One region of the Halioglobus maricola genome, then DNA from elsewhere that is predicted to be linked to it. Evidence: predicted binding sites of a transcription regulator. Region 1 holds the regulator's gene; each other region holds the start of a gene.
The links. Region 1 encodes sigma-54, which starts transcription at its own class of promoters, with help from an activator protein. Its sites were predicted from a motif close to TGGCACANNNNTTGCNNT; they were not measured.
Positions count from the first base shown of each region.

Region 2: the regulator sigma-54 is predicted to act here: its motif matches at 2,353-2,370, upstream of EY643_RS16775 (sugar transferase).
Region 3: the regulator sigma-54 is predicted to act here: its motif matches at 3,111-3,128, upstream of EY643_RS16555 (TorF family putative porin).
Region 4: the regulator sigma-54 is predicted to act here: its motif matches at 3,314-3,331, upstream of glnA (glutamate--ammonia ligase).

Region 1 covers NZ_CP036422.1:988,969-994,960, forward strand. The annotation lists gene ptsN (PTS IIA-like nitrogen regulatory protein PtsN) at 1-407, opposite strand, end outside; gene hpf (ribosome hibernation-promoting factor, HPF/YfiA family) at 416-703, opposite strand; gene EY643_RS04435 (RNA polymerase factor sigma-54) at 842-2,329, opposite strand; gene lptB (LPS export ABC transporter ATP-binding protein) at 2,473-3,198, opposite strand; gene lptA (lipopolysaccharide transport periplasmic protein LptA) at 3,176-3,742, opposite strand; gene lptC (LPS export ABC transporter periplasmic protein LptC) at 3,726-4,283, opposite strand; gene EY643_RS04455 (KdsC family phosphatase) at 4,283-4,801, opposite strand; gene EY643_RS04460 (KpsF/GutQ family sugar-phosphate isomerase) at 4,801-5,784, opposite strand; gene EY643_RS04465 (calcium/sodium antiporter) at 5,797-5,992, opposite strand, start outside.
Region 2 covers NZ_CP036422.1:3,677,605-3,683,596, reverse strand. The annotation lists gene EY643_RS16795 (hypothetical protein) at 1-135, shown strand, start outside; gene EY643_RS16790 (hypothetical protein) at 250-732, shown strand; gene EY643_RS16785 (hypothetical protein) at 879-1,193, shown strand; tRNA gene EY643_RS16780 (tRNA-Arg) at 1,460-1,536, opposite strand; gene EY643_RS16775 (sugar transferase) at 1,647-2,303, opposite strand; gene EY643_RS16770 (DUF6492 family protein) at 2,680-3,561, shown strand; gene EY643_RS16765 (glycosyltransferase) at 3,558-4,805, shown strand; gene EY643_RS16760 (lipopolysaccharide biosynthesis protein) at 4,747-5,992, shown strand, end outside.
Region 3 covers NZ_CP036422.1:3,619,001-3,624,992, reverse strand. The annotation lists gene EY643_RS16570 (cytochrome P450) at 1-937, opposite strand, end outside; gene EY643_RS16565 (YifB family Mg chelatase-like AAA ATPase) at 1,072-2,562, opposite strand; gene EY643_RS16560 (accessory factor UbiK family protein) at 2,605-2,868, opposite strand; gene EY643_RS16555 (TorF family putative porin) at 3,223-3,942, shown strand; gene glnK (P-II family nitrogen regulator) at 4,013-4,351, shown strand; gene EY643_RS16545 (ammonium transporter family protein) at 4,382-5,650, shown strand; gene EY643_RS16540 (TorF family putative porin) at 5,889-5,992, shown strand, end outside.
Region 4 covers NZ_CP036422.1:4,157,935-4,163,926, reverse strand. The annotation lists gene glnL (nitrogen regulation protein NR(II)) at 1-904, opposite strand, end outside; gene EY643_RS18830 (DUF4124 domain-containing protein) at 1,181-1,711, opposite strand; gene glnA (glutamate--ammonia ligase) at 1,803-3,209, opposite strand; gene thiI (tRNA uracil 4-sulfurtransferase ThiI) at 3,541-4,989, shown strand; gene typA (translational GTPase TypA) at 5,085-5,992, shown strand, end outside.

The sequences.
Region 1 (5,992 bases):
CGCAAGCGCTTGCAAAAATCTGCGTCGCTGAATTTGCGAGCGATCTGGGCCAGGGTGTCGAGATGCTGCTGGTGTGCCTCGCTGGGTACGAGCAATGCGAACACCAGGTCGACGGGCTGGCCATCCGGTGCGTCGAAGTCGATAGCCTCGTCAAGGGTTACCAGAGTGCCCAGGGGCTGAGTGCAGTTGTCTATGCGGCTGTGTGGAATGGCAATGCCGAGTCCAAGGCCGGTACTTCCCAGTTTTTCGCGGGCAATCAGCTGGGCAAAAATTTCGTCATAACTCAGGGAAATCTGGTCCTCGCTGATAATGTGGGCGATTGTTTCAAATAGTCGTTTTTTGCTGACCCCGGGCACCTGGCAGGCAGTGCGCTCCGGGGTCAGAATTGTATCCAGCGGTTGTTGCATGGCTGGGCTCAGTGTCCTCTTGTCTTTTCCTTATGCTTGATGAGCTGGCGGTCCAGTTTGTCCGCCAGGGCGTCGATTGCGGCATACATATCATCGGATTCGGCGTGAGCGAATAGATCCGCGCCGGATATGTGTACGTTGGATTCCGCTTTTTGAACCATTTTCTCCACGATCAGAGTGACCTGGACGTTGGTGATTTGATCAAAATGTCGTTGCAGTCGTTCGAATTTGCTCTCGACATACTCCCGCAGAGCTGAGGTGACCTCCACGTGGTGTCCGCTGACATTCAGTTGCATACACTTGCTCCTTCTTTTGGTGAACCCGGGGGATTGCCGCCCGGAACCGGCACAGCCGGATTTTGAATCCTCTAGGATAAATTCTAGACCAAGGCCTGCCCGGCGAGTAATTTTTTCCACTGTGGGGCCAATCATTGCCTATACCAGCCTCTTGCGCTCGTTAGACGGCGGTATCAGCAGCGTATCCCGGTACTTTGCGATGGTGCGTCGGGCGACCTTGATGCCCTGTTCTTCCAGCAATTGGGTGATTTTGTTGTCGCTCAGTGGTTTGCGCGGATTCTCGGCGGCAACCAGCTTCTTGATGAGAGCCCGGATAGCGGTGGAAGAGCACTCTCCGCCCGCGGTGGTGGCCACGTGGCTGGAGAAGAAATACTTCAGCTCAAATATGCCGCGGGGGGTGTGCATGTACTTCTGGGTTGTGACCCGGGATATGGTCGACTCGTGCATCTCTACCGCTTCGGCGATATCGTGTAGCACCAGCGGTTTCATGGCTTCCTCACCATATTCGAGGAAGTTGCGCTGGTGTTCGACGATTTTAGTCGCCACCTTCATGAGGGTCTCGTTGCGGCTTTGCAGGCTCTTGAGAAACCAGCGGGCCTCTTGCAGGTTGTCCTTGAGGAAGGTGTTGTCCGCACTGCTGTCCGCGCGCTTGATGAGGCTCGCGTACTCGTTGTTGATACGCAGGCGTGGTGCGATATCGGGGTTGAGTTCCACCAACCAGCGGCCTTCTTTTTTGCTGACAAATACATCCGGAATCACATATTCGACATCGCTGGGGGCGTAGGTCTCACCTGGGTTCGGGTCCAGGGTCTGGATCAGGGCGAGCACATCCTTCAGCTGGCTTTCGTTCAATCGGGTGCGGCGCTGGATCTGGGTGAAATCCCCGCTGGCGAGCTGTCCCAGGTGGCGATTGAGCACCTGACGTGCCTGCTCCAGGTAAGGGGTGTCTGCAGGTAGTTGCTGGAGCTGAACCAACAGGCACTCTTGTAGGTCGCGGGTGCAGACGCCGGCCGGTTCGAACTGCTGCAGCATGTGCAGCACGGCGACGACCTCGTCTTCATCGATATCCAGTTCCGCCTCCAGCAGCGATTGATGAAGCTCTTCAGGGTCCAGCTGGAGGCGTCCGTTGTCGTCGGTGGCGTCGATAATCGTCATTGCGATCAATCGGTCTGTGTCCGACAGGCGGCTCAGATTGAGCTGCCACAACAGGTGTTCCTGCAGGGACTGACGAGAGCCGCCACGGGGCTCGAAATCGCCTTCGGGGAACTCATCCGGTGGCGGTGGGGGGGCTGAACTCGAGGGCAGCAGATCGTCCCACTGGGTGTCTACGGGGAGGTCGTCCGGAAGCGTCTGCGATGATTCCTGAGGTGCAGCGTCACCGGCCATGTCGGCCTGTTCGAGGCTCTCCATTGGGCCATCGCCGGTAGCGGCGGCATCGTCGGCGCTGGCCGATTCGCTGGGGCCCTGCTCCTCTTCGCTGGTCTCCAGCATGGGGTTGCTGTCGAGAGCCTGCTGGATTTCCTGTTGCAGGTCCATGGTCGACAATTGCAGCAGGCGGATAGCCTGTTGCAGTTGCGGGGTCATGGTCAGCTGCTGGCCCAGCTTTAACTGCAGCGATTGCTTCATTGGTGAATCGAGTTTCCTCAGGCGAGTCCTGATGGGCGCGCCGTGCAATACAACGTAGACGAGTTTAGCGCTCGGCCAAGATGGCTTGCAAGGTTTTGGCGCGAAATTTGCTTGTTGACAGCTGCCTGAAAAGGGCGTGGGCGTTAGAGTGAGAACTGCTCGCCCAGGTATATGTCGCGGACCCGCTGGTTGTTCAGTACCTCATCGGCACTGCCCGCTGCGATGATGTGACCCTCCCCGACAATGAATGCTTTTTCACAGATATCCAGAGTGTCGCGAACATTGTGGTCGGTGATCAGTACACCAATCCCGCGACCGCGCAGATGGGTGATAATCTGTTTTATATCATTCACTGAGATCGGGTCCACGCCGGCGAAAGGCTCGTCCAACAGGATGAAGTCAGGCTCGGTCGCAAGGGCGCGGGCAATTTCTATGCGGCGTCGCTCTCCTCCGGAAAGCGACTGGCCGAGGCTGTCGTGGAGATGCTCGACGTTGAATTCCTCGAGCAACTGCTGGCAGCGCTCATTGCGTTGCTTACGGTTCAGGTCAGGCCGTGTTTCCAAAATCGACAGGATATTGTCGGCCACGCTCAATTTGCGGAAAATTGACGCTTCCTGCGGCAGATAGCCGATACCGTGACGGGCGCGTTCGTGCATGGACAGGGGGGTGATGTCCTCGCCGTTGAGCTCGATGGTGCCCCGATCGGCCGCCACGATTCCGATAATCATGTAAAAGCAGGTCGTTTTACCGGCCCCGTTGGGGCCTAACAAACCCACCACCTGGCCACTTTCCAATTCGATGGAAACGTCCTGAACGACTTCGCGACCCTTGTAGGCCTTCGCCAGATTACTCGCTTTCAGTGTCGCCACTGGCTTCCTCTTCCTGGTCGAGGGCTGCGGCCTCGATGACGACCTGAACACGGCTGTCCTCGCGGCTCTTGTCTGAATCGGCCCGCACCAATTGCTCGGTAATAAAGTAATCTATGCTGTCGCCGGTGACGGTGGAGCCTTCCTGTTCGATACTGGCGTTCTCGCGCAGCTGAACCCGGTCTTCGGCCTTGTGATATTCGATAATGTTGGCGTATGCCTTGATCAGCCCCTTTTCGGGTTCGGGCTGCTGTTGCATATGCGCCGGCGCGCCCTCTGCCAGAATGCGGTCGGCGTCTTTGGCATCGTGATAAACGGTAATTCGTTCCGCCTCGATATGCAGGCTGCCCTGGTCCATGGTCACATTGCCAACATAGCGGGTGAATCCCTGCTTTTCGTCGCGGACTGCTTCGTCGGCCTCAATCAGGATCGGCTGGTTGCGATCATCGGGCAGCGCGTTCGCCGGCCCGGTGACTACCAGGGCCAGGGAAGCTGCAGCCAGCAGGCGCGCGATCAGGGCGCAAGGTCGCTCAGGGCGACTGGACATAGATGCTCTCCACATTGGGTTTGAGGCTTATGGTTTCCGTTACCAGATTGGCGATCATGCCGTCGGCGACAGTCTGGTTTTTGCCCTGGGTGATCGTGACCTGCCGGTTGCTTTCCGCGGTACGTTTGTCCAAGTAAATATCCAGTACGTGCGTAGCCATGTTAGTGCCCGTTTGGTCGTGGGACAGTACCACATTTTTTCGCAACAGTAGCCTTTCGCGGTTGTGTTCCCAGCGGCCACGAGTCGCCTTGGCGGACCAGGTTTTACCCTCATCACTATGGGAGTAAAACCTTGGTTCCATCATCATCGAGTAGTCACCCTCGCGAAATCGATCAACTCTCTCGGCCTCCAGAATGTCGCTGAGGACGCCCTGCTCGTCGAACGCCCAGGTGCGCACGGTCTGGATGTAGGTGAGAGGCAGCGCTTCGTGACGTTCACTGGTCGCGAGGTCAGGGGTGGCGGCTGTTTGTGGTTTCCAGTAATAGCTTGCCGCCAGCAATACTGCCAGAGCCAGGAGTATTTGCAGTGCGGGGCGGGGCATCAGTCGAAGTCGGCCTGCAGCGAATCCAGTGTACCGCGCAGCGTCAAAATCATTTCGCAGGCCTGGCGCACGGCGCCCTGGCCGCCAGCAAGTTCGCTGATCCAGTCGGCAGCGTTACGAACTGGCAGGGCTGCATCGCTGACGGTGAGACCAAGGCCCGCGGCGCGCACCGCCGCGAGGTCGGGCAGGTCATCACCCATGTAGGCACATTCTGCCAGGGTGATGCCTTTGTCTTGGCACAGGCTCTTCAGGGCTGTGAGCTTGTCCTCGCGGCCCTGGATTACGTCGTTGATGCCGAGTTCCCTGGCGCGGCGCGCGACAATGTCGGAACTACGGCCAGTGATCAGGGCGATGTCTACACCGCCCTGCTGGAGTAGTTTGATGCCGAGACCATCTTTGATGTTAAAGGACTTGAGCTCCTCGCCATTATTGCCGTAGTAAATCCGACCGTCGGTGAGGATGCCGTCGACATCAAGGGCGAGCAGTTTCAGTGACTGCGCAATTTCTGCGTCGGCCATCAGGCGATCCCGGCGTGGAGCAGGTGCATCAGGTGAAGTACGCCGATGATCTCGCGGCCATCGTCTGCCGTCACGAGCAGTGAGGTAATTTCATGTTCTTCCATAATTCTCAGCGCCTCTGCTGCCAGCATCCCTGGCCGTGCCGTCTTCGGCCGGGTATGTATCAGCTTGCCCATCGATGTTGCGTTGATGTCCACCTGTGCATCGAGCGCGCGGCGCAGATCTCCGTCTGTGAAAATCCCCTCAAGCTTGCCGGCCTCGTCTGTGACTGATGTCATTCCCAGGCCTTTAGCGCTGATTTCGAGCAACGCCTCAGACAGGGAACTTGTTGCGGACACGCGCGGCACTGCTGCACCGGTCTGCATAAGGTCTTCAACCTTTAGAAGCAGTTTCTTGCCAAGGGTTCCCCCGGGATGGGAAAAAGCGAAATCCTCTGCCGTAAAGCCGCGCGCTTCCAGCAGCGCGATGGCCAGTGCATCGCCCATAACCAATGCGGTCGTGGTAGATGATGTGGGAGCCAGGTTGAGCGGGCAGGCCTCGGTTTCCACGCCCGTATCCAGGTGGGCGTCCGACGCCGTGGCGAGAGTGGAAGAGGGGTTGCCAGTGAAACTAATGATAGCCGCTCCAATCCGTTTCAGCAGTGGCATGAGACTCACTACTTCCGCGACCTCTCCGCTGTTTGAAAGGGCGATGACGACATCGGCGCCGGTGATCATGCCCATGTCGCCGTGGCTGGCTTCACCTGGATGAACGAAAAATGCGGGGGTCCCTGTGCTCGATAGAGTGGCTGCTATCTTGCGCGCGATGTGTCCGGATTTACCCATGCCGGTGACAATAACCCGGCCCTCGCAGGCCAGCAGCAATTCACAGGCAAGGTCGAACGCCGCGTCTATTCTCGCTTCCAGTTCAGCGACTGCGGCGGCTTCCATGGAGATGGTGCGCCTGGCTGAGGCCGCATGGATGGAGCTAGATTGTGATGCCATAAACTGGCCCGGTCAGATAGTGATGTAGAGCCAATAATAATACAGGCCGTAGAACGACACTAACAACACCCCGACCGTTCGGCCAACGTAGGAATGGCCCTCGTTCGAGCGGCTGCGCCGTCGGCTGATGTAGATCGCAAGCGCGAGGAACACTGTGAGGAAAGTCATCATCGGGTAGTCGCGAGTAATCACCGAAGGCTCCAGGGAT
Region 2 (5,992 bases), 1.6 Mb from region 1:
ATGCCATTCAGCTTCATCCGGCCGGCACAATACTGCATAAAGGTCGATGAAGAATCGAAACAGATATATGCCGCGACATACGTTGCTGACTTCGATATTGGTAAAAACGAGCTCAAAAGAGATATAGCCCGCTAGTTGAAACAGTATTTCGCCTTTGAAGTGTTGTGAGCGGCAGCTCCTGGCCCCTTAGCTGCCATTGAATTTAAGGGCTCTGACCCCTTAAATTGATAGGCATTAGGAGATCATGGATTGAAAGAAGATCGATACAAGTGGATAGCACAAGTTCTCGCCGGACTAAGCGTAGCCTTGTCCCTGCTGTTCGTTGCTTATGAACTAAAGCAATCCCGGGACATCGCTGAGGCGGAGCTCACGCTAAGTCTTTATACACTCGAGCACGACTCTATTACCGATGAAATTGATTGGAAGTACTACCACGAAGCAGTTGCCAAGCGTAGAGACGGCGAAGAACTGAATGAACGAGAAAAGTATGCGCTTCGCAGGTATTACGGGAGGGACTACGGGCTCGTGAAGAGTGCGTATGTGCTTGAATCCAATGGCCTGTTACTCGAAGGCGAGTGGGATTACTGGCTTGCAGTATTGGACTGGCAGTGGGACGATCCTGAATTTAGAAGAACTCACTTGCCCACCGAGTTTAATAAGTCCGGAAACTATTCTGACTTCGAGACAGAGCTGATTAAATCTTACGAGAAATGGCAAGCGGAAAATAACTAGTCTGATTGCTTGCAAATGCCAGGCTAGGGCAAGGACGCAGAATCAGTAAGCGTTGGTTGGTGTGATGGTTATGATTTCATCTGTAGTCCAATGACAGCTAATGGCCCCAAAGCTGCCCTCGGCAATAGACTAACCTTCTGGAATTCATGATTTCTGCTGTCGTTGACGTTCTCTTGTTTTGCATCATCGCCTATGGTCTTTTTCAATGGTGCCTGGTCTTCTATCACATGGTTGCTCTCACTAAGCATTACAAAGACGATATTGATCCATGGAGCTGGCGTACAGGCTTCAATCCATTCAATGGGTTAGTCTTATTCGGTTGGCTGAAGCCAGAAGGGAGGATACATGCGAAGAAGTGCTGGTTTGCGATTGGAAAATTCGTTCTTATAGTTAGTGTTCCTTTGCTGTTAGCCCTACTCTTGAGAGCATTGACCGGTATTGATCTGTTGGAAATGGCGTAATTCTAATGCCCGCTCTTGGCCCCAAAGCGGACATCTAAAATAGCCCGATTCGCCCGTCGATACCGTCCCTGACGGGGTGATAGTGGACATCTGGCATTGAGACCCAAATGTTTCTGGTGCGCGCTAGAAGAGGTGATTTATAGCGGTGACGCTCTGTGCCAGTGAGAAATGCGCGACACAGTAAGTCATTTGGACTTAACTTGGACTTAAACTAAGAGAAGGGCAGGTTGTGCTTGCCGGGCTGGGTTGTAACGCATTGATTTATATGGCCCGCCCGAGAGGATTCGAACCTCTGACCTCTGCCTCCGGAGGGCAGCGCTCTATCCAGCTGAGCTACGGGCGGAAAACAGGCTGAAATTGCAGGGTGGCGATGATACCCGTCCGGCATTGAATAGTCTACGGGCGCATGCAGCGACGGGCAGATCAATCAGTGGTAGCTGGCCTGCTGCATTTTCAATAGGCGCCTCGGGCGAACAGCACCGCGGGCACAGTGCGCAGCAATATCTGCAGGTCAACTGACAGTGACCGAACCTCGGCGTAGTGCAGGTCCAGTTTTACCTGTTCGGGAAAAGGTAAATCGCTGCGTCCAGATACCTGCCAGAAACAGGTGATGCCGGGCTTCACCTGGAGACGCTGTTTCTCGTAGGCCGTGTACTGATTGTATTCCGAGGGCACCGGGGGGCGTGGGCCCACCAGGGACATGTCTCCGTTGAGCACGTTCCAGAGTTGGGGGAGTTCGTCGATCGATGCCTTGCGCAGGAAGCCCCCAACGCGAGTTACTCTGGGATCTTGTTTCATCTTGAACAGTACGCCCCCTGTCATTTCATTTACATCCATCAGTTCTGCTTTCCGTGACTCTGCATCGACATGCATAGAGCGGAATTTCCAACAGCGAAAGAGGCGGCCGTTTTTACCCACCCTTGTTTGCGAGAACAGTGCGGAGCCCGGAGAGTCCAGCCTGATGATGACAAGGGTGGCTAGTAACACCGGGCTGAGCAGCAGCAGACCAAGAGTTGCCGCGAATACATCGAGGCTGCGTTTGAAAAGTTGGTAGCTCGCGAGCCGGGGGTTGTGTGATGACGAGATTGTTGCGATAGCGATGTTTGACATGGTTCTGATCTCCAGTTGGTGAACCTCAAGGCGGTTCTTGGAGGACTACATCGCAATCGTTGTGCCAAACATGTAAGTCACTGATATACATATAAAATTACAATTATTGTGTGAATTCTTCAGGTGTTGGCAGGCGATATGGAGCGTTATGAATTGCGTTTTGCGAATCTATCCGCGAATGCGATCACTCAAACCGGTGTCTGGACCCTTTGATCGCTTGTGGTCGCACAATAGCTATCAGTAAGTGTCTGTTTTATCTGAATAAAATATTTTCTACTCATCTTTCAAGGCATCTGGCACGCGGCCTGCACAGACAAGGGCAGGTTGCACATTTTGGCGCCGGATATGGGCCGCTAAACACTATGAGGAACACCACATGCAGAACAGCCTTGAAATAATTACCTGCTCTTATGGGCCGGACCTGGACCGCTGCCGGAGACTCTGCGAATCCATCGATCGTCATGTGTCCGGGGATATCCGTCATGCCTTGGTCGTGCCGGCCCGTGACTACAAGGACTTCATCAGCCTGGCGAACGAGCGTCGCAGTGTGCGTGTAGTGGAGGAGGTTCTGCCATCGGGCTATCGTCAACTGCCCTGGTCGGATCGTTGGTGGGTGGACAACCGAGGTTGGCCGGTGCGGGGCTGGATGATGCAGCAACTTGCCAAGTTGAGTGCTGACAAGGTAACCGAGGCGGAACTCATTCTGTTCGCCGACTCGGATCTGGTGTTTGTTCGAGACTTCGATATCGCTCTTGTCTACAGCGAAGACTTGCTGCGCTTGCGCCGCGAGCCGGGTTCTGCACCGTCCAGGGATCACATTGCCTGGCACTGTCGCAGCGCTGAATTGCTCGGCCTTGCGCCGGGTTACGGCGGCAGCGACTACGTCGGGCAACTCGTTACCTGGCGGCGCAGCCAACTGGTTGCGATGAAGGCACATATTGAACAGTTGGGCGGGCGTCCCTGGCATAGGTTGTTCGCGCGCAGTCTGCGCTGTTCGGAGTACACCTTGTATGGCATGTACGTGGAGCATGTCGCGCGCGAGCGGCACGGTCATTTTTATGAGCCCGGCGAGCTCTGTCACTGTTGTTGGTTTTCCGAAGATGTGGAATCACTTGCCAGTCAGCAGTCACGCATTGCAGATGGCTCAATTGCCTTGTTGTTGCAGTCAAATATCGGGCTTAGCGCCGCGCGAGAAAATGCCATAGTGAAAAGTGCGAGAGCGCAGTTAGCTCTGGGTGAGGGAGGTCTTGCAGCATGAAAAAGTCCTTGTTGTTCATCACGCCTGAGCTTCCCTACCCCTTGCAGAGTGGTGGCAAGGTTAAGACCTTCCGGTTGCTGGCCTCACTGGCAGAGCGCTACGAGATTACGCTTGTTTGCCCACTAAAGCTTGAGGACTCTAAGCATCTGGAGGCCTTCCACGCAGTCTCGCCCTGCAGTAAGCATCTGCATGAAGCGGTGAATGTGCCACGCTCGGCGAAAAATTTGCTGCTCAGTTATTTGCGCCGCTGGCCCCTGAATGTGCAGCGGTCATTCAGTGCGGCGCTTCAACAGCGGGTAGCAGAAATTGTTGAGAGCTACGATCTCGCTGTTCTCGATCACTATGAAATCTATCCTTATATCCCAGCGAACACCTCGGTCCCTGTGGTTTATCACGCTCACAACGCCTACTACCGGCTCTGGCAGCGCTATGCCGAACTGCCGGGCAATCCAATCTTGCGGTTGGCTGCGGCCATGGAGTCTTACCGTGTGCGCCGTTGTGAAACGCGGGTCGCACGTTGCGCGCAGCTGACGTTCGCAGCGCCAAATGATGCGGCTGAACTCATTGCTGGTGGTGTGGACGAGCGTCTTATTCGCGATACCTATCACCTCGGCGACGACAGTCAGCTTGCGCTGCCCGAGCTGCGTTGGGGAAGTACAGGGAAGCGCCTGATGTATGTCGGCTTTCTGGGCTGGGAGGCCAATGCTGAGGGTTTGTTGTGGTTTATTGCCAGCGTCTGGCCTTTGTTGGCGCGGCGTCATCCAGACCTGACTTTCGAGATTGTGGGTAAGGGAGCGGACGAGCGTCTGCTGGCGGCGGTCAAAGATGTGCCGCGAATCAAGCTGCTGGGTTTTGTGGAAAACCTGGAGGATGTCTATAGCCGCAGTCGTGTCTCCGTGGCTCCTTTGCGGTTTGGCTCGGGAATGAAGGTCAAGGTACTGGATGCTATGGCCCGCGGGATGCCCACTGTTACAACGGCCGTCGGCGCCGAGGGTATTGCCATAACCCGGGGCGAACAGCTTGCGGTTGCCGACAGCCCGGAGGATTTTGCCGCGGCTGTGGATCTTCTTCTGACCGATCAATCATCATGGGAACAGATGAGTGTTGCCGCTCGGCGGCTGATATCCGATCGCTATACCTGGGACAGCCTGTTTGCGGCCATGCATTGCGCGCTGGGGAGTTTGTTTGAGCGCCCTCGACACAGCGAGCAGCTTGTCGCTTACCGGGGGCTGCATGCGCGCTGAGACCTGGGCGAGCACTCTACCTGTCTCTCGCGCGCGGTTGGCGGCGCTTGTCGTGCCCGTGCAATTGGCGAGTGGCCGGGCGGTGGCGGTGGGCTTGCAGTTTCTGGCACAGCTGGCTGTGAGTGCGGTGGCGGGCCCGGCTGGTCTGGGAGTGCTGCAGTTGTTTCAGTCCTGGGTGGTGATCGCGGGAGAGTTGCTTGCTCAGGGGTATCCCGCCAGCGCCATGCGCATGACGGCAGTGCGTTTTTCCCAGGGAGACAAGCGCGGAATCACGACAGACTGGCATGCGGCTACCCGGCGTATCGGATTCTTGTGGTTGATACTGTTACTACTTCTCGCCGGATTCGCGCCTGTGCTCGTGGCTCAGCGTTTTGTGCTCGCCGGTGCAGACTTGATGGCGTTGGCTGTCGCTGTGGCGATTGCGGCGCCCCTGTTTGCCTTGCAGCGTGTCGCCTCAGAGATGCTCAAGGCCTGTGCTGCACCAGCGCTGGCGGTTGCGCTAGAGAGCATAACGCCACCCGCGCTGATACTTCTGTTCTGTGGTTTTTGTAGTGTCTTCGGAGTTCCGTTTTCGCCAATTGCAGCAGGCCTGGCCGGTCTGCTGGTGGCCTTGTTGGCGGTATGCCGGATGTTGGTATCTCGAATCACACAGCCACCACTTGCCTCATCAAGCGAAAATTTGCGGTTACCTGGGCGCAGTGATCGCCGTGCGCTCTGGGCAGGGGGATTGTTTGCTGCCCTTTCTCTGCAGTTGCCCTTTGTCGTGCTGCCGTGGTTCGTAGATACGCCAGCGATCGGTTTGTATGCCGTGGCCTATAAGCTGGTATCGATCGTTACGCTGTTGCTGCTACTTCAGGCGGCAGTGTTTGGCCCTGCCTTCGCCCGCTCGGCGGCAGCCGGAGATGGCGGCGCACTTGAGGGCCTCCTCTGGAAGACCCAGAAGCTATCCTGTGTGATTTTCTTGCCGGGTGCTGCATTTCTCTGGCTCAGCTCTAGCATCTGGGCGTCAGTGTTTGGATTGCCCGGTGAAGATTTTGTTGCGGTGCTACTGCTGCTGCTGGGTGGTCAGTGTATTAATGCGGCTACGGGCCTGTCGGGCGTCCTGTTGAACATGACGGGAGCAGCGCGGCGGGAGTTGCGCGCGCAGGTTGTGGCAATGGCGTTGACTTTGCTGCTGGCCTGGCCGG
Region 3 (5,992 bases), 1.7 Mb from region 1:
TTTTGTCGCCCGCTTTCACCTGTTGCCCGCCGAGTTCGCAATCTTCTGTGGCTGTGCGGCGCATGGAGATGAAGGCCGTGTTGAATCGTAGAATTTCTTCTACCGCATTGCTGATTTTATCGGGGTTGTCGACCAGGTATTGAAGCTGGTCAGGGTTTTCCATGAGCAGCCGCATGCCCTGGGCGATCACGGTGCGGGTTGACTCGTTACCGCCCACCAGAATCAGAATGAACATCCATGCATACATGTCCTCGCTGACGGAGTCTCCTTCCAGCTCTGCGTCGAGGAGGGCCCCGGTGATGTTGTCCATCGGCTGCTCCCGGTGCTTTTCCACCAGGCTCATGGCATAGCCTATTGCTTCCATTGCCGCGATCTGGGCGTCTTCCTCAGAGGTTGCCATATCCGGGTCGTCGGCGAAGATCATGGTGTTGGTCCACTCGAAGAACTGCTTGCGGTCCTCCTTCGGTACTCCGAGGAGTTCCAGGATGGCGATGAGGGGGAGTTCTGCTGCAACTTCTTCCACAAACTCACAGGTCCCGCGGTTGGCAACCGCATCGACGATCTCTTTTGCGTGCTTGCGGAACAGAGGTTCGTAGGAATCTACGCGTTTGGGTGTAAACGCATTGCGCACAATGCGGCGGACTTTCTGGTGTCTCGGGGGGTCCATGTTGATGATGGTGTTCTTTTGCATTTCCAGCGCAGCTTCCTCCATTTCCATGGGGAATGCGCCTTGTCGTTCTGACGAGAAGACGAGGGGTTGCTTGGAGACCTCATCCAGGTCCTTGATGCGGGTGACCACCCAGTAAGGTATGCCGGTGATGGGATCCTCCATCTTCACGACTGGCCCGGCTTTACGGATGTCTTTGAGCATGTCGTAAGGCATGCCGTCCCGGTACGTATCCGGGTCGAGCAGATTGGAAAAAGGGCACTGGCTCATACTGGTATCTCCTGTCTTCTGGCAGTGAGGGCACCGCCAGACTAATGACCATTAGTTTGCGGAAAAGTCTGGCACAGGGAGGCATGCAGGTAAAGGTGGGTCGGTCTTATCTATTGGACCGCGCGGCAATTGGCTCAGCTCGCGCGGTAGCCCAGGGCCTCTGCCAGATGAAGTTCATGGATATGGTCTACCTCCGCCATGTCGGCCAACGTAAGAGCGACTCTGAGCGTCCGATGGATGGCGCGGCCTGAGAGCTTCAGACGCTGTGCTGCCTGCTCCAGTATCTTGCGCTCGCCCCTGCCCAGGGTGCAGATGTCCAGTAGACGGTCACTGTGGAGCCTGGCATTGACGCAGTGCTGGCGCTCCAGTTGGCGGGCCCGGCAACGACTGACCCGGCGCCTGACCGTGGCGGAATCTTCGCCATCGTGTTCGCGCTGCAATAGCTGGGCCGGGGCCACTCTCGAGACCTGGACGTGGAGATCAATCCGATCCAGCAGGGGGCCCGACACCCTGGCGGTATAGCGCTGAATCTGGTCAGCCGAGCAACGGCAAGCGCGTTCAGGGTCTCCCAGATAGCCGCAGGGGCAGGGGTTCATGGCCGCGATCAGCTGGAAGCTCGCCGGGTAGCTCGCTTTGTGCCGGGCGCGTGACAGCGTCACATGGCCTGATTCCATGGGCTCTCGCAGGGTTTCAAGGCAGTGGCGGGAAAACTCGGGCAACTCATCCAGAAACAGTACTCCACCATGAGCGAGGGAAGCCTCGCCTGGCAGTGGAGGGCTGCCGCCGCCGATCAGGGCGCCGGCGCTGGCACTGTGGTGGGGTGCGCGGAATGGGCGCACAAGTGCCTCGCCGGGCCTGGCAACGCCACCAAAGTCACGCAGAGCAAGAATGACCAGTGACTCATCGTGGTCGGGTGGTGGCAGGATGCCCGGAAGCCGGCTGGCAAGGAGTGTCTTGCCTGTCCCGGGAGGTCCAGCGAGCAGCAGGTTGTGTCCGCCGCTGGCAGCCACTTCCAGCGCGCGTCGGGCCGCATCCTGGCCGACGACTTCCGCGAGATCACTGCCGGTCTCGCCGGAGGCAGTTACAGCTGGGATTTTCACCGGGTGAAGTGGCACGCTGCCGTTGAGGTGGGCGCAGAGTGTGAGCAGGTCGGGTGGGCCGATGAGGCGCACTTCGGGTACTGCGGCGGCCGTTCCGGCACACTGCTCGGGCGCAACCAATTGTTTACCGCTGGCGCTGGCGGCAAGCGCTGCACATATAACACCGGATACCGCACGCAATCCGCCGTTGAGCGCGAGTTCTCCCAGAAACTCATGATTTTCCAGGCGATCCCTGGGGACCTGCCCAGACGCCACCAGGATGCCCAGGGCGATAGGCAGATCGAAGCGACCGCCGCCTTTGGGCAGGTCAGCCGGAGCGAGGTTGACCGTGATGCGACGGTCGGGAAAGTCGAAATGTGAATTGAGGATGGCGGAGCGGACCCTGTCCTTGCTCTCGCGCACTGCTGTCTCTGGCATGCCCACGATGTGAAAAGCGGGCAGCCCGTTGGAGAGGTGGGTTTCTACTTGTACTGGCGGTGCAGACAGGCCCGCCAGCGCGCGGCTGTGAATAATCGAAAGTTCCATTGCTCTTCCTTGAGCGGCAGGTTCATGTGTTAGCCGGCGTACTTAGTTTTCTTTGGCCAGCGTTTCCAGTTCGGCAGTGAGTTTCTCGAGTTCAGCTTCCAGTGCCACTACACGCTCGCGGGTGCGCTTGAGAATTTCTGCCTGCACGTCAAATTCCTCGCGGCTGACGACATCCAGGCGTGTGAGTGCGCCTTGTGCGAGTGTGCGCACGCCTTTGTCGACCTCGTCGCGCAGGCCTGGGTTGCCCACCATTTCGCCTACCTGTTGCAGGACTTCCCATGGGGGTGGAGGGGGTTTGATCGCCATTGTTACTGCCTTGAGAGTTCTTTGTGGGTGCAGAGTTTAGAGGATTTGACGGGATGGACACAGATCAGAAGCGATCATTCGCGTAAAAACCCCTCATATTTCAGGGATGCTCCATTTTGGCGCACTAACTTGGTGCGTGGTGCGTAATTGGTGCGAAGAGAGCCTTCTTTTGGTGCGCAGGGTGAGGGGTGGTATTACGGCTATACATCTATGTGATTGAAATAAATGAGAAATAAGCAATCTGGCACACCATCTGCTATCTAATGGGCAGATTTGTATAGCACGCACAGTGTGCCCGAAATAGACGAAGCAATACTGATCTGACACTTAAAACGAATCATGGAGATTTGGAACATGCTTAAGAAAGTACTCCCCGCTGCTCTCGCCGCTTCAGTACTCGCAGGTGCAACCGCGACCTCAGTACAAGCCGCTGAAATCAGCGCTAACGTAGCCCTGACAAGTGACTATCGCTTCCGCGGTATTTCCCAGTCTGACGAAAGTATCGCCCTGCAGGGTGGTTTCGATCTGGGCTTTGACAACGGTATCTATGTCGGTACCTGGGGTTCCTCTGTCGATTTTGACAGCGCAGATGGCTTCGATGGCTCTCTGGAGCTGGACTACTACGTAGGCTGGGGCATGGACATTGGCGAGAATTCCGCTATCGATGTTGGCTACCTGTACTACGACTACCCCGGAGATGACGGTGACGAAGGCGACTACCAGGAGCTGTACGGTTCCTTCTCCTTCCACGACTTCACTGTGGGCATGGCGTACTCCGACGACTACTACGGCGAAACTGACACGTTCTTCTACTACTACGCTGACTACAGCCTGGGCCTGGGCGAGACATTCACTCTCGATTTCCACGTTGGCTTCAACGACCTGGATGAAGACGGCGGTTTCCTGTCTAACGAAGAAGACTCTTACACCGACTACTCGGTGGCTCTGAGTGCCTCCTGGCTGACTGCTGATTTCTCTGTCGCCTATGTGGGTACCACACTGGATGAGAAAGACGTATTCGACACCGATTGGGGTGAAGACACAGTCGTATTTACCATCTCCAAGAGCATGTAAACATACGTGACTCTGTAACACGTGGCGCCTCATCCGCGGGGCGCCATAACAAGAACTCCAGGAGAGAAACATGAAATTAATCACGGCTATCGTGAAGCCCTTCAAGCTGGACGACGTGCGCGAAGCGCTGTCAGAAATCGGCGTTCAGGGCATCACCGTGACTGAAGTAAAGGGTTTTGGGCGTCAGAAAGGCCACACCGAGCTGTACCGTGGCGCTGAGTACGTTGTCGACTTCCTGCCCAAGGTGAAAATCGAAGTGGCTGTGGCTGAGAGCGTGGTCGACCAGACTATCGAAGCCATCACCAAAGCGGCCAACACCGGCAAGATCGGCGACGGTAAAGTCTTTGTCTCACCGCTTGAGCAGGTTATCCGGATTCGTACCGGTGAAACCGGCGAAGAAGCCATCTAAACCCTTTTACTGTCTGCAGAGAGTATTCCCATGGAAAACAATATTTTCGAACTACAGTACGCAATGGACACGTTTTACTTTCTTGTCTGTGGCGCACTGGTAATGTGGATGGCAGCCGGCTTCGCAATGCTCGAGGCTGGTCTGGTCCGTTCCAAAAACACAACTGAAATTCTTTTGAAGAACGTCGCCCTGTTTGCAGTGGCATCCACCATGTACCTGATCTGTGGTTACCACTTCATGTACGACGGCGGTATGTTCCTGTCAGGTGTAACCACCGTTGCCCAGATGGACGACGCTGCCGTTGCCGCTGTACTGGAAGCCTCCAAGGAATCTGGCTTTGGCGACATGGGCGAATACGCCGGCGCTTCTGACTTTTTCTTCCAGGTTGTTTTCGTAGCAACTGCCATGTCCATCGTATCCGGTGCTGTAGCTGAGCGCATGAAGCTGTGGGCCTTCCTGGCTTTCGCAGTTGTCATGACTGGCTTCATCTACCCGATCGAAGGCGGCTGGACCTGGGGTGGCAAGGCAGTTCCCTTCATTGGTGAGCTGAGCTACTCCGACTACGCGGGCTCCGGTATCGTCCACATGGCTGGTGCTGCTGCTGCCCTCGCAGGCGTTCTGCTGCTGGGTGCCCGTAAAGGTAAATACGGCCCTGAAGGCCAGGTTAACGCCATCCCCGGTGCCAACCTGCCCCTCGCGACTCTTGGTACCTTCATCCTGTGGATGGGCTGGTTCGGCTTCAACGGCGGTTCTACCCTGAAACTGGGTGGCATCGGTGTTGCCAACGAAGTGGCCAACGTGTTCCTGAACACTAATGCAGCTGCCGCTGGCGGCCTGATTGCTGCTCTTGTTGTCGCGCGCATCATGTTCGGCAAGGCCGACCTGACCATGGCCCTCAACGGTGCCCTGGCTGGCCTCGTAGCGATCACCGCTGAGCCTGCTGATCCGTCTCCCCTGTTGGCGACTATCATCGGCGCAATCGGTGGCATCATCGTTGTGTTCTCCATCGTTACTCTCGACAAGCTGAAGCTGGACGATCCTGTTGGCGCCATCTCCGTGCACGGTGTGGTAGGCCTGTGGGGTATCTTCGCAGTACTGCTGTCCGACGCCGACGCGACCTTCATGGGTCAGCTGGTAGGTACTCTGGTGATCTTCGTCTGGGTATTCGGCGCGAGCTTCATCACCTGGTTCGTACTCAAGATGATCATGGGTATCCGGGTTGGCGAAGAGGAAGAATACGAAGGTGTGGACATCTCCGAGTGTGGTATGGAGGCATACCCCGAGTTCACTAACTCGTAACCATCTTGCGGGCGCATTGTAATAATGCGTGTACTTGGGGGGCCTTTTGGCCCCCCTTTTTTGTTGATAGTCTGCAACAAATTCACACTCTCACTCCGCAATAAGTCCTTAATTACTTCACCTTCCCTTCCTACACTAGGCGTCGCTGTAGTACCGACAATAAAGCGGTAGCTCACTCTGTAGGGGTAGCTGATAAGGGGGCACAGCTAAAACACACACCTATATGGAGATAGTGAAAATGTTGAAAAAATTACTCCCCGCTGCAATTGCAGCATCCGTGCTGGCCGGTGCCACCGCGACAACTGTACAAGCTGGTGAAATCAGTGCGAACGTGGCCCTGAC
Region 4 (5,992 bases), 1.1 Mb from region 1:
AAATGGTGTGCAACATGTCCTCGGGAATCCCGGGACCGTTGTCGTCGATGTCCATCCGGCAAACCAGGCGATGGCGCGTTGTCCCGATTGTGAACTGTCGCTGCGGGCGGGTACGCAGTGTGATTACGCTGTCGTCTCTTCCTTCACAGGCCTGCAGGGCATTGCGGACAATGTTGAGCACGGCCTGGATCAACTGGCCCCGGTCGCCGTAGATGTCGGGCAGGCTGGGGTCGTAATCCCGAACAAATTCTACCCGGTTGTCGGCCTCGGCAATGATCAGGTTCCGCACATATTCGAAGACTTCGTGGATATTCAGGGCCTGGTTTTTCAGTTGCTGATTGGGGCCGAGTAGGCGGTCCACCAGGTCGCGCAAGCGATCTGCCTCGCGGATAATAATATTGGTGTATTCGGTCAAGCCATCATCGGGTAATTCCCGGGCTAACAACTGGGCTGCGCCGCGGACGCCCCCCAGAGGATTCTTGATCTCGTGGGCGAGGCCGCGAATCATTTCCTGGGTTGTCTCCTGGCTGTGAATCAGATTTTCGTCCCGACTGATTTTTAGCAGTCTGTCTACTGCTTGTAGTTCCAGCAGCAGGTCTACAGCGCCGCTACCGTCGCCTACCGGTGTCATGATCAGATCAGCTTGTAGCTCTCTGCCGCTGAGTAACTCCAGTGGCATGCTGCGGCGGGAGGTCGGGCTGCGGGTCGCGCGGACTTGTTGCAACGCCTCCAGCAGCGGCTCCGGGTTAGCCACGAGTTTGCCCATGGGCTGCCCCAAGGCGCGGCCCTCGGAAGATTCGAGCAAATCCTGGCACGAGCTGTTGAGCGAGACCACTCTCATCTCCCCGTCCAGGGCGATGATTGAGGTGCTGAGATTGTCGAGTATGTCTTGGGTGGCTTGCATTCCGCATCCTGGCCCGGCTCGCCCAAATTTGCGGCCGTCATTCGATATACCGAAAGCAAAAATGACGCCACTTTGGGTCACTTTCGCATATTCTTTCTGCAATGCTAGAAAATAGTGCGCTGCGGGTATGTAAGTGCTCACTATCTTGGGGGTTTTAGCGCTTCTGCGGTCAGGGCGCCTTTTCCTCGTTCAGTGGGAGGCGCAGGCAAAAGCGAGCATGCACCATTATGGTGCATGCAAATTAGGGAGATGTCTACTTCGGGGCGTTGGCCGTGCCTAGTTAATGGACGGCCTGAGGACGTACACGCGTACCGGGGCTGAGGAGGAGAGCGTTGCACCCTCGGCACTAACGACTTCTACGACCAGGTCGTGTGCACCGCGGAACACATTGGTCAGGTCCCAGAAGCCACTGACCTGCGGCTCGCCCTGGGGTTCACCATCGATCAACAGTTGCAGCGCCTGTCCCTTGCCGAGGCCTGGTGCAGCGGAGGCGCTGACACTGAAGTTGCCGGGCCCCATGGGGATGGTGGTCTCAGGCTCCGGAGAAGTAATTGCAGCTGTGGGGACGCTGCCGGCTGAGGTTTCGTCTTCGTCAGCCGGTTCCGGTTGGCCGGTGTAGCTGGGAATGACGGGTGGTGGCGCGGTGCTGTTGGTCTGCTGCAGCTGGACCTGCTCGGTATTGGAGTCGGGCTGTGGGGTGTCGGTAAAGCTGACGTTGCCGTTCTCGTCGGTCGTTTTGTAGATCTGCGACCAGGCCTGACTGGAGGCCAGTGCCAGCGCCAGTAGTGTAATGGTTGATCTCTTCACAGGGTTGCCCCGTTTTGATTGCGATACACCTACCCTAGCAGAAATAAAAAAGGCCCGCATATAGCGGGCCTTTTCCGGTATTACTGCCTGTTTACAGGGAGTAGTACATCTCGAACTCGACCGGGTGAGTGGTCATGTCCAGTTTCTCAATTTCCTCGGACTTCAGTTCGATGTAGCCATCGATCATGTCGTTGGTGAAAACGCCGCCAGAAGTCAGGAATTCGCGGTCCGCGTCCAGAGCTTCCAGAGCCATGTTCAGGCTGGAGGCTACGGTTGGGATCGCCAGGGCTTCTTCAGCAGGCAGGTCGTACAAGTCCTTGTCCGCCGCATCGCCAGGGTGGATCTTGTTCTGGATACCGTCGATACCGGCCATCAGCATTGCAGCGAAGGCGAGGTAAGGGTTGCCAGTGGGATCCGGGAAGCGAACTTCGATGCGCTTGCCGCGAGGGCTTGGCTCGTAAGGGATACGAATGGAAGCAGAGCGGTTGCGAGCTGAGTAAGCCAGCATGACTGGAGCTTCAAAACCGGGAACCAGGCGCTTGTAGGAGTTGGTAGACGCGTTGGTAAAGGCGTTCAGTGCGCGAGCGTGCTTGATGATGCCGCCGATGTAGTACAGAGCGGTATCGGACAGCCCGGCATAGCCGTCGCCAGCGAAGGTGTTCTCGCCGTCTTTAGCGATGGACTGGTGCACGTGCATGCCGGAACCATTGTCGCCAACCAGGGGCTTGGGCATGAAGGTCGCTGTTTTGCCGTAGGCGTGAGCAACGTTGTGTACGCAGTACTTGAGGATCTGGGTGTCGTCTGCTTTCTTCACCAGGGTGTTGAAGCGGATGCCGATCTCACACTGGCCGGCGGTGCCAACTTCGTGGTGATGCACTTCGATTTCCAGGCCCATCTGTTCCATTGCACCACACATGGCGGCGCGGATGTCATGCAGGGAGTCGACAGGAGGTACGGGGAAGTAGCCGCCTTTGACGCCTGGACGGTGACCGATGTTGCCGTCGTCGTAGTGCTCTGCGGAAGACCATGCGGCCTCTTCGGAGGAGATGGCGTAAGTGGCGCCGGACATGTCGACCTTCCACTTCACATCGTCGAATACGAAGAACTCGGGCTCGTTACCGAAGAATGCAGTATCGCCAATGCCGGTGGACTTCAGGAACTCTTCAGCGCGCTTGGCCACGGAGCGGGGATCGCGTTCGTAGCCCTGCATGGTGGTGGGTTCAACGATGTCGCAGCGTACTATGACAGTCGCTTCGTCGGTGAAGGGATCCAGAACAGAGGCCGAGTCGTCAGGCATGAGGATCATGTCGGATTCGTTAATGCCTTTCCAGCCGGAAATGGAAGAGCCGTCGAACATCTTGCCGCCCTCGAAGAAGTCTTCGCTGACTTCAGAGGTGGGGATGGTTACGTGCTGTTCTTTGCCGCGTGTGTCAGTGAAGCGCAGGTCTACCCAGCGTACTTCGTTTTCTTTGATCAGGTTCAGAGTGTTCTCTGACATCTCATTTCCTCCATGGGATTGTGTTTGGCCAGCGGGCTGGCCAGCGTGCATGTTTTTCCGGGCCCAGCCTTAGCAGGGGCCCCGAATAATTGGCAAAGACAAGGATAGCAAGAGCTGTGCCAAAAAGGTGCCTAATATAACCTGTTGAAAAATAGTGAGTTTCTACGTTCAACCATTGTTGATCGAGAGTTTGCGCTCTATTTTGGTGCGTTAGCGCACTAATATGGTGCGCCATTCTGGGGGTGTGGCCGCGGATATGTCTACGCTGCATCAAAAAATCGTCGATAGCCGTATAATACGCGCCCGAACAGGCCATAGCGTTATCGCCCCGATGAAATTTGTTGTCAAGTTTTTCTCCGAAATTACGATCAAGAGCCGGCCGGTGCGCAAGCGCCTGGTGGCCAAGCTGCATTCGAACCTGAATGCCGTACTGCGGGAGTACGACCCCGAAGTCCAGATCAAGCACGGTTGGGACAAACTGCAGATTCACACTGCGGTGGAGGATGCTGGCCTGTTGGCAGCGATGATCGAAGCCATGCGCAATGTGGCCGGAATTTCCTACATCCTGGAGGTCGCGGAATTCGCCCTGCCTGAGAAAGACCAAATCGTCGAGCTCGTGCTCCCCATATATGCCGAGAGGCTTGCCGGCAAAACCTTTGCGGTGCGCTGTAAGCGTAACGGTGACCACAGCTTCAAATCGGTGGAGGTCGAACGCGAGGTGGGCGGCGCACTCCTGGCTCGAACCGAGGCAGCGGGGGTCAAGCTCAAGGCGCCTGATGTGCAGGTAGAGATGGAGATCAGCCGCAATACCCTGTTCGTGATTGTGCAGCGACATAGGGGCCTGGGGGGCTTTCCGGTAGCTAGCGTTGATCCGGTTCTGTCGTTGATTTCCGGCGGCTTCGATTCACCTGTCGCCACCTATCTGACCATGAAGCGCGGTATGCGCAGCCACTTCCTGTTCTTCAATCTCGGGGGTCGTGATCACGAGGTGGGGGTGAAAGAAGTAGCGCTCTACCTGTGGCAAAAATATGGCTGTCACCAGCGCGTACTGTTCATCAGCGTGCCCTTTGAGGAGGTTGTCGCCGAATTGCTGACCCGTGTCGAAGACAGCCAGATGGGGGTGATTCTTAAGCGGATGATGCTGCGAGTCGCCAATGAAATCGCAGCTGAGCTCGAAATCGACGCGCTTGTGACCGGCGAGGCTGTAGCGCAGGTGAGTAGCCAGACCCTGCGTAATCTGTCGGTGATTGACGAAGTCAGTGAGCGCCTGGTGTTGCGCCCGCTGGTGGCGAGCGACAAGGGCGATATCGTGCGCCTCGCTGACGAGATCGGTACTGGAGAATTCGCCGCTAACATGCCCGAGTACTGCGGTGTCATCTCGGTGAACCCCACGACCAAGGCGCGACTTGGTCGGATCAGGGCACAAGAGGAGCGCTTCGATATGGCTATCCTCGAGCGCGCGGCTGCCAATGCTACCCGCACTCGGATCGATCGCCTGGCCGATGAAGACCTGGAGCGCAGTGATGTTGAGGTGCTGTCAGTGCCTTTGGCTGAAAGTGTGATTATTGATATCCGCCACCCGGACGAAGAGGAGCTGGCGCCCCTTGATGTGCATGTGCCGGTGGAGAAAATCCCATTCTATGAGCTGCATTCCAAAGGCGATACGCTGGATTCGGCCAAAACCTACATGCTCTATTGTGGCAAGGGCGTCATGAGCCGCCTGCATGCCAGCCATCTGGTCGAGTCCGGACGTCTCAACGTCAAGGTCTACGCTCCGTAAAACTACCAGCATTTGTCACAGGTACTGGTGTATAATCCGCGCCCTTTTTATGTCCCGGGTGTGGTTGGGACTAAGCGCAGCCCTATGAGAGCCCTATGAGAGACAAACTACGTAACATCGCCATCATCGCCCACGTTGACCATGGCAAGACTACCCTCGTGGACTGCTTGCTGCAGCAATCGGGCACCCTGGACCGTCGCAATGAGGGCGCTGAGCGCGTCATGGACTCCAACGACCAGGAGAAAGAGCGCGGCATTACGATTCTGGCCAAAAACACCGCGATTGAGTGGAACGACTACCACATCAATATCGTGGACACCCCCGGACACGCTGATTTTGGTGGCGAGGTGGAGCGGGTGCTTTCCATGGTGGATTCAGTGCTGCTACTGGTCGACGCAGTGGATGGGCCCATGCCCCAGACCCGTTTTGTGACGTCGAAGGCGTTTGAGCAGGGTCTCAATCCGATTGTGGTGGTCAACAAGGTAGACCGCCCCGGCGCACGCCCGGATTGGGTTGTCGACCAGGTGTTCGACCTGTTCGACCGCCTCGGTGCCACCGAGGAACAACTCGATTTCCCCGTAATTTTTGCCTCGGCCATTGAGGGCATCGCGGGTCTTGATCACGAGGACATGGCGAGCGATATGCAGCCCTTGTTCGAAACCGTGGTTGAGAAAGTGCCTGCTCCTGAAGTCGACATCGACGGACCTCTGCAGATGCAGGTGAGTGCACTGGACTACTCCAGCTACGTTGGCGTGATCGGCGTGGGCCGCATCACTCGCGGTAAGTTGAAGCCTAATACCCAGGTGGTCGTTGTAGGAGCTGACGGTGAATACCGTAAAGGCAAGGTGCTCCAGGTGATGGGTTACCTGGGGCTAGAGCGCGTTGATGTCGACAGTGCTGAGGCGGGCGACATTGTCTGTATTACCGGCATCGACGGCCTCAATATTTCCGACACCTTGTGTGATCAGGATGCGGTGGAGGCTTTGCCAGCGCTTACCGTCGA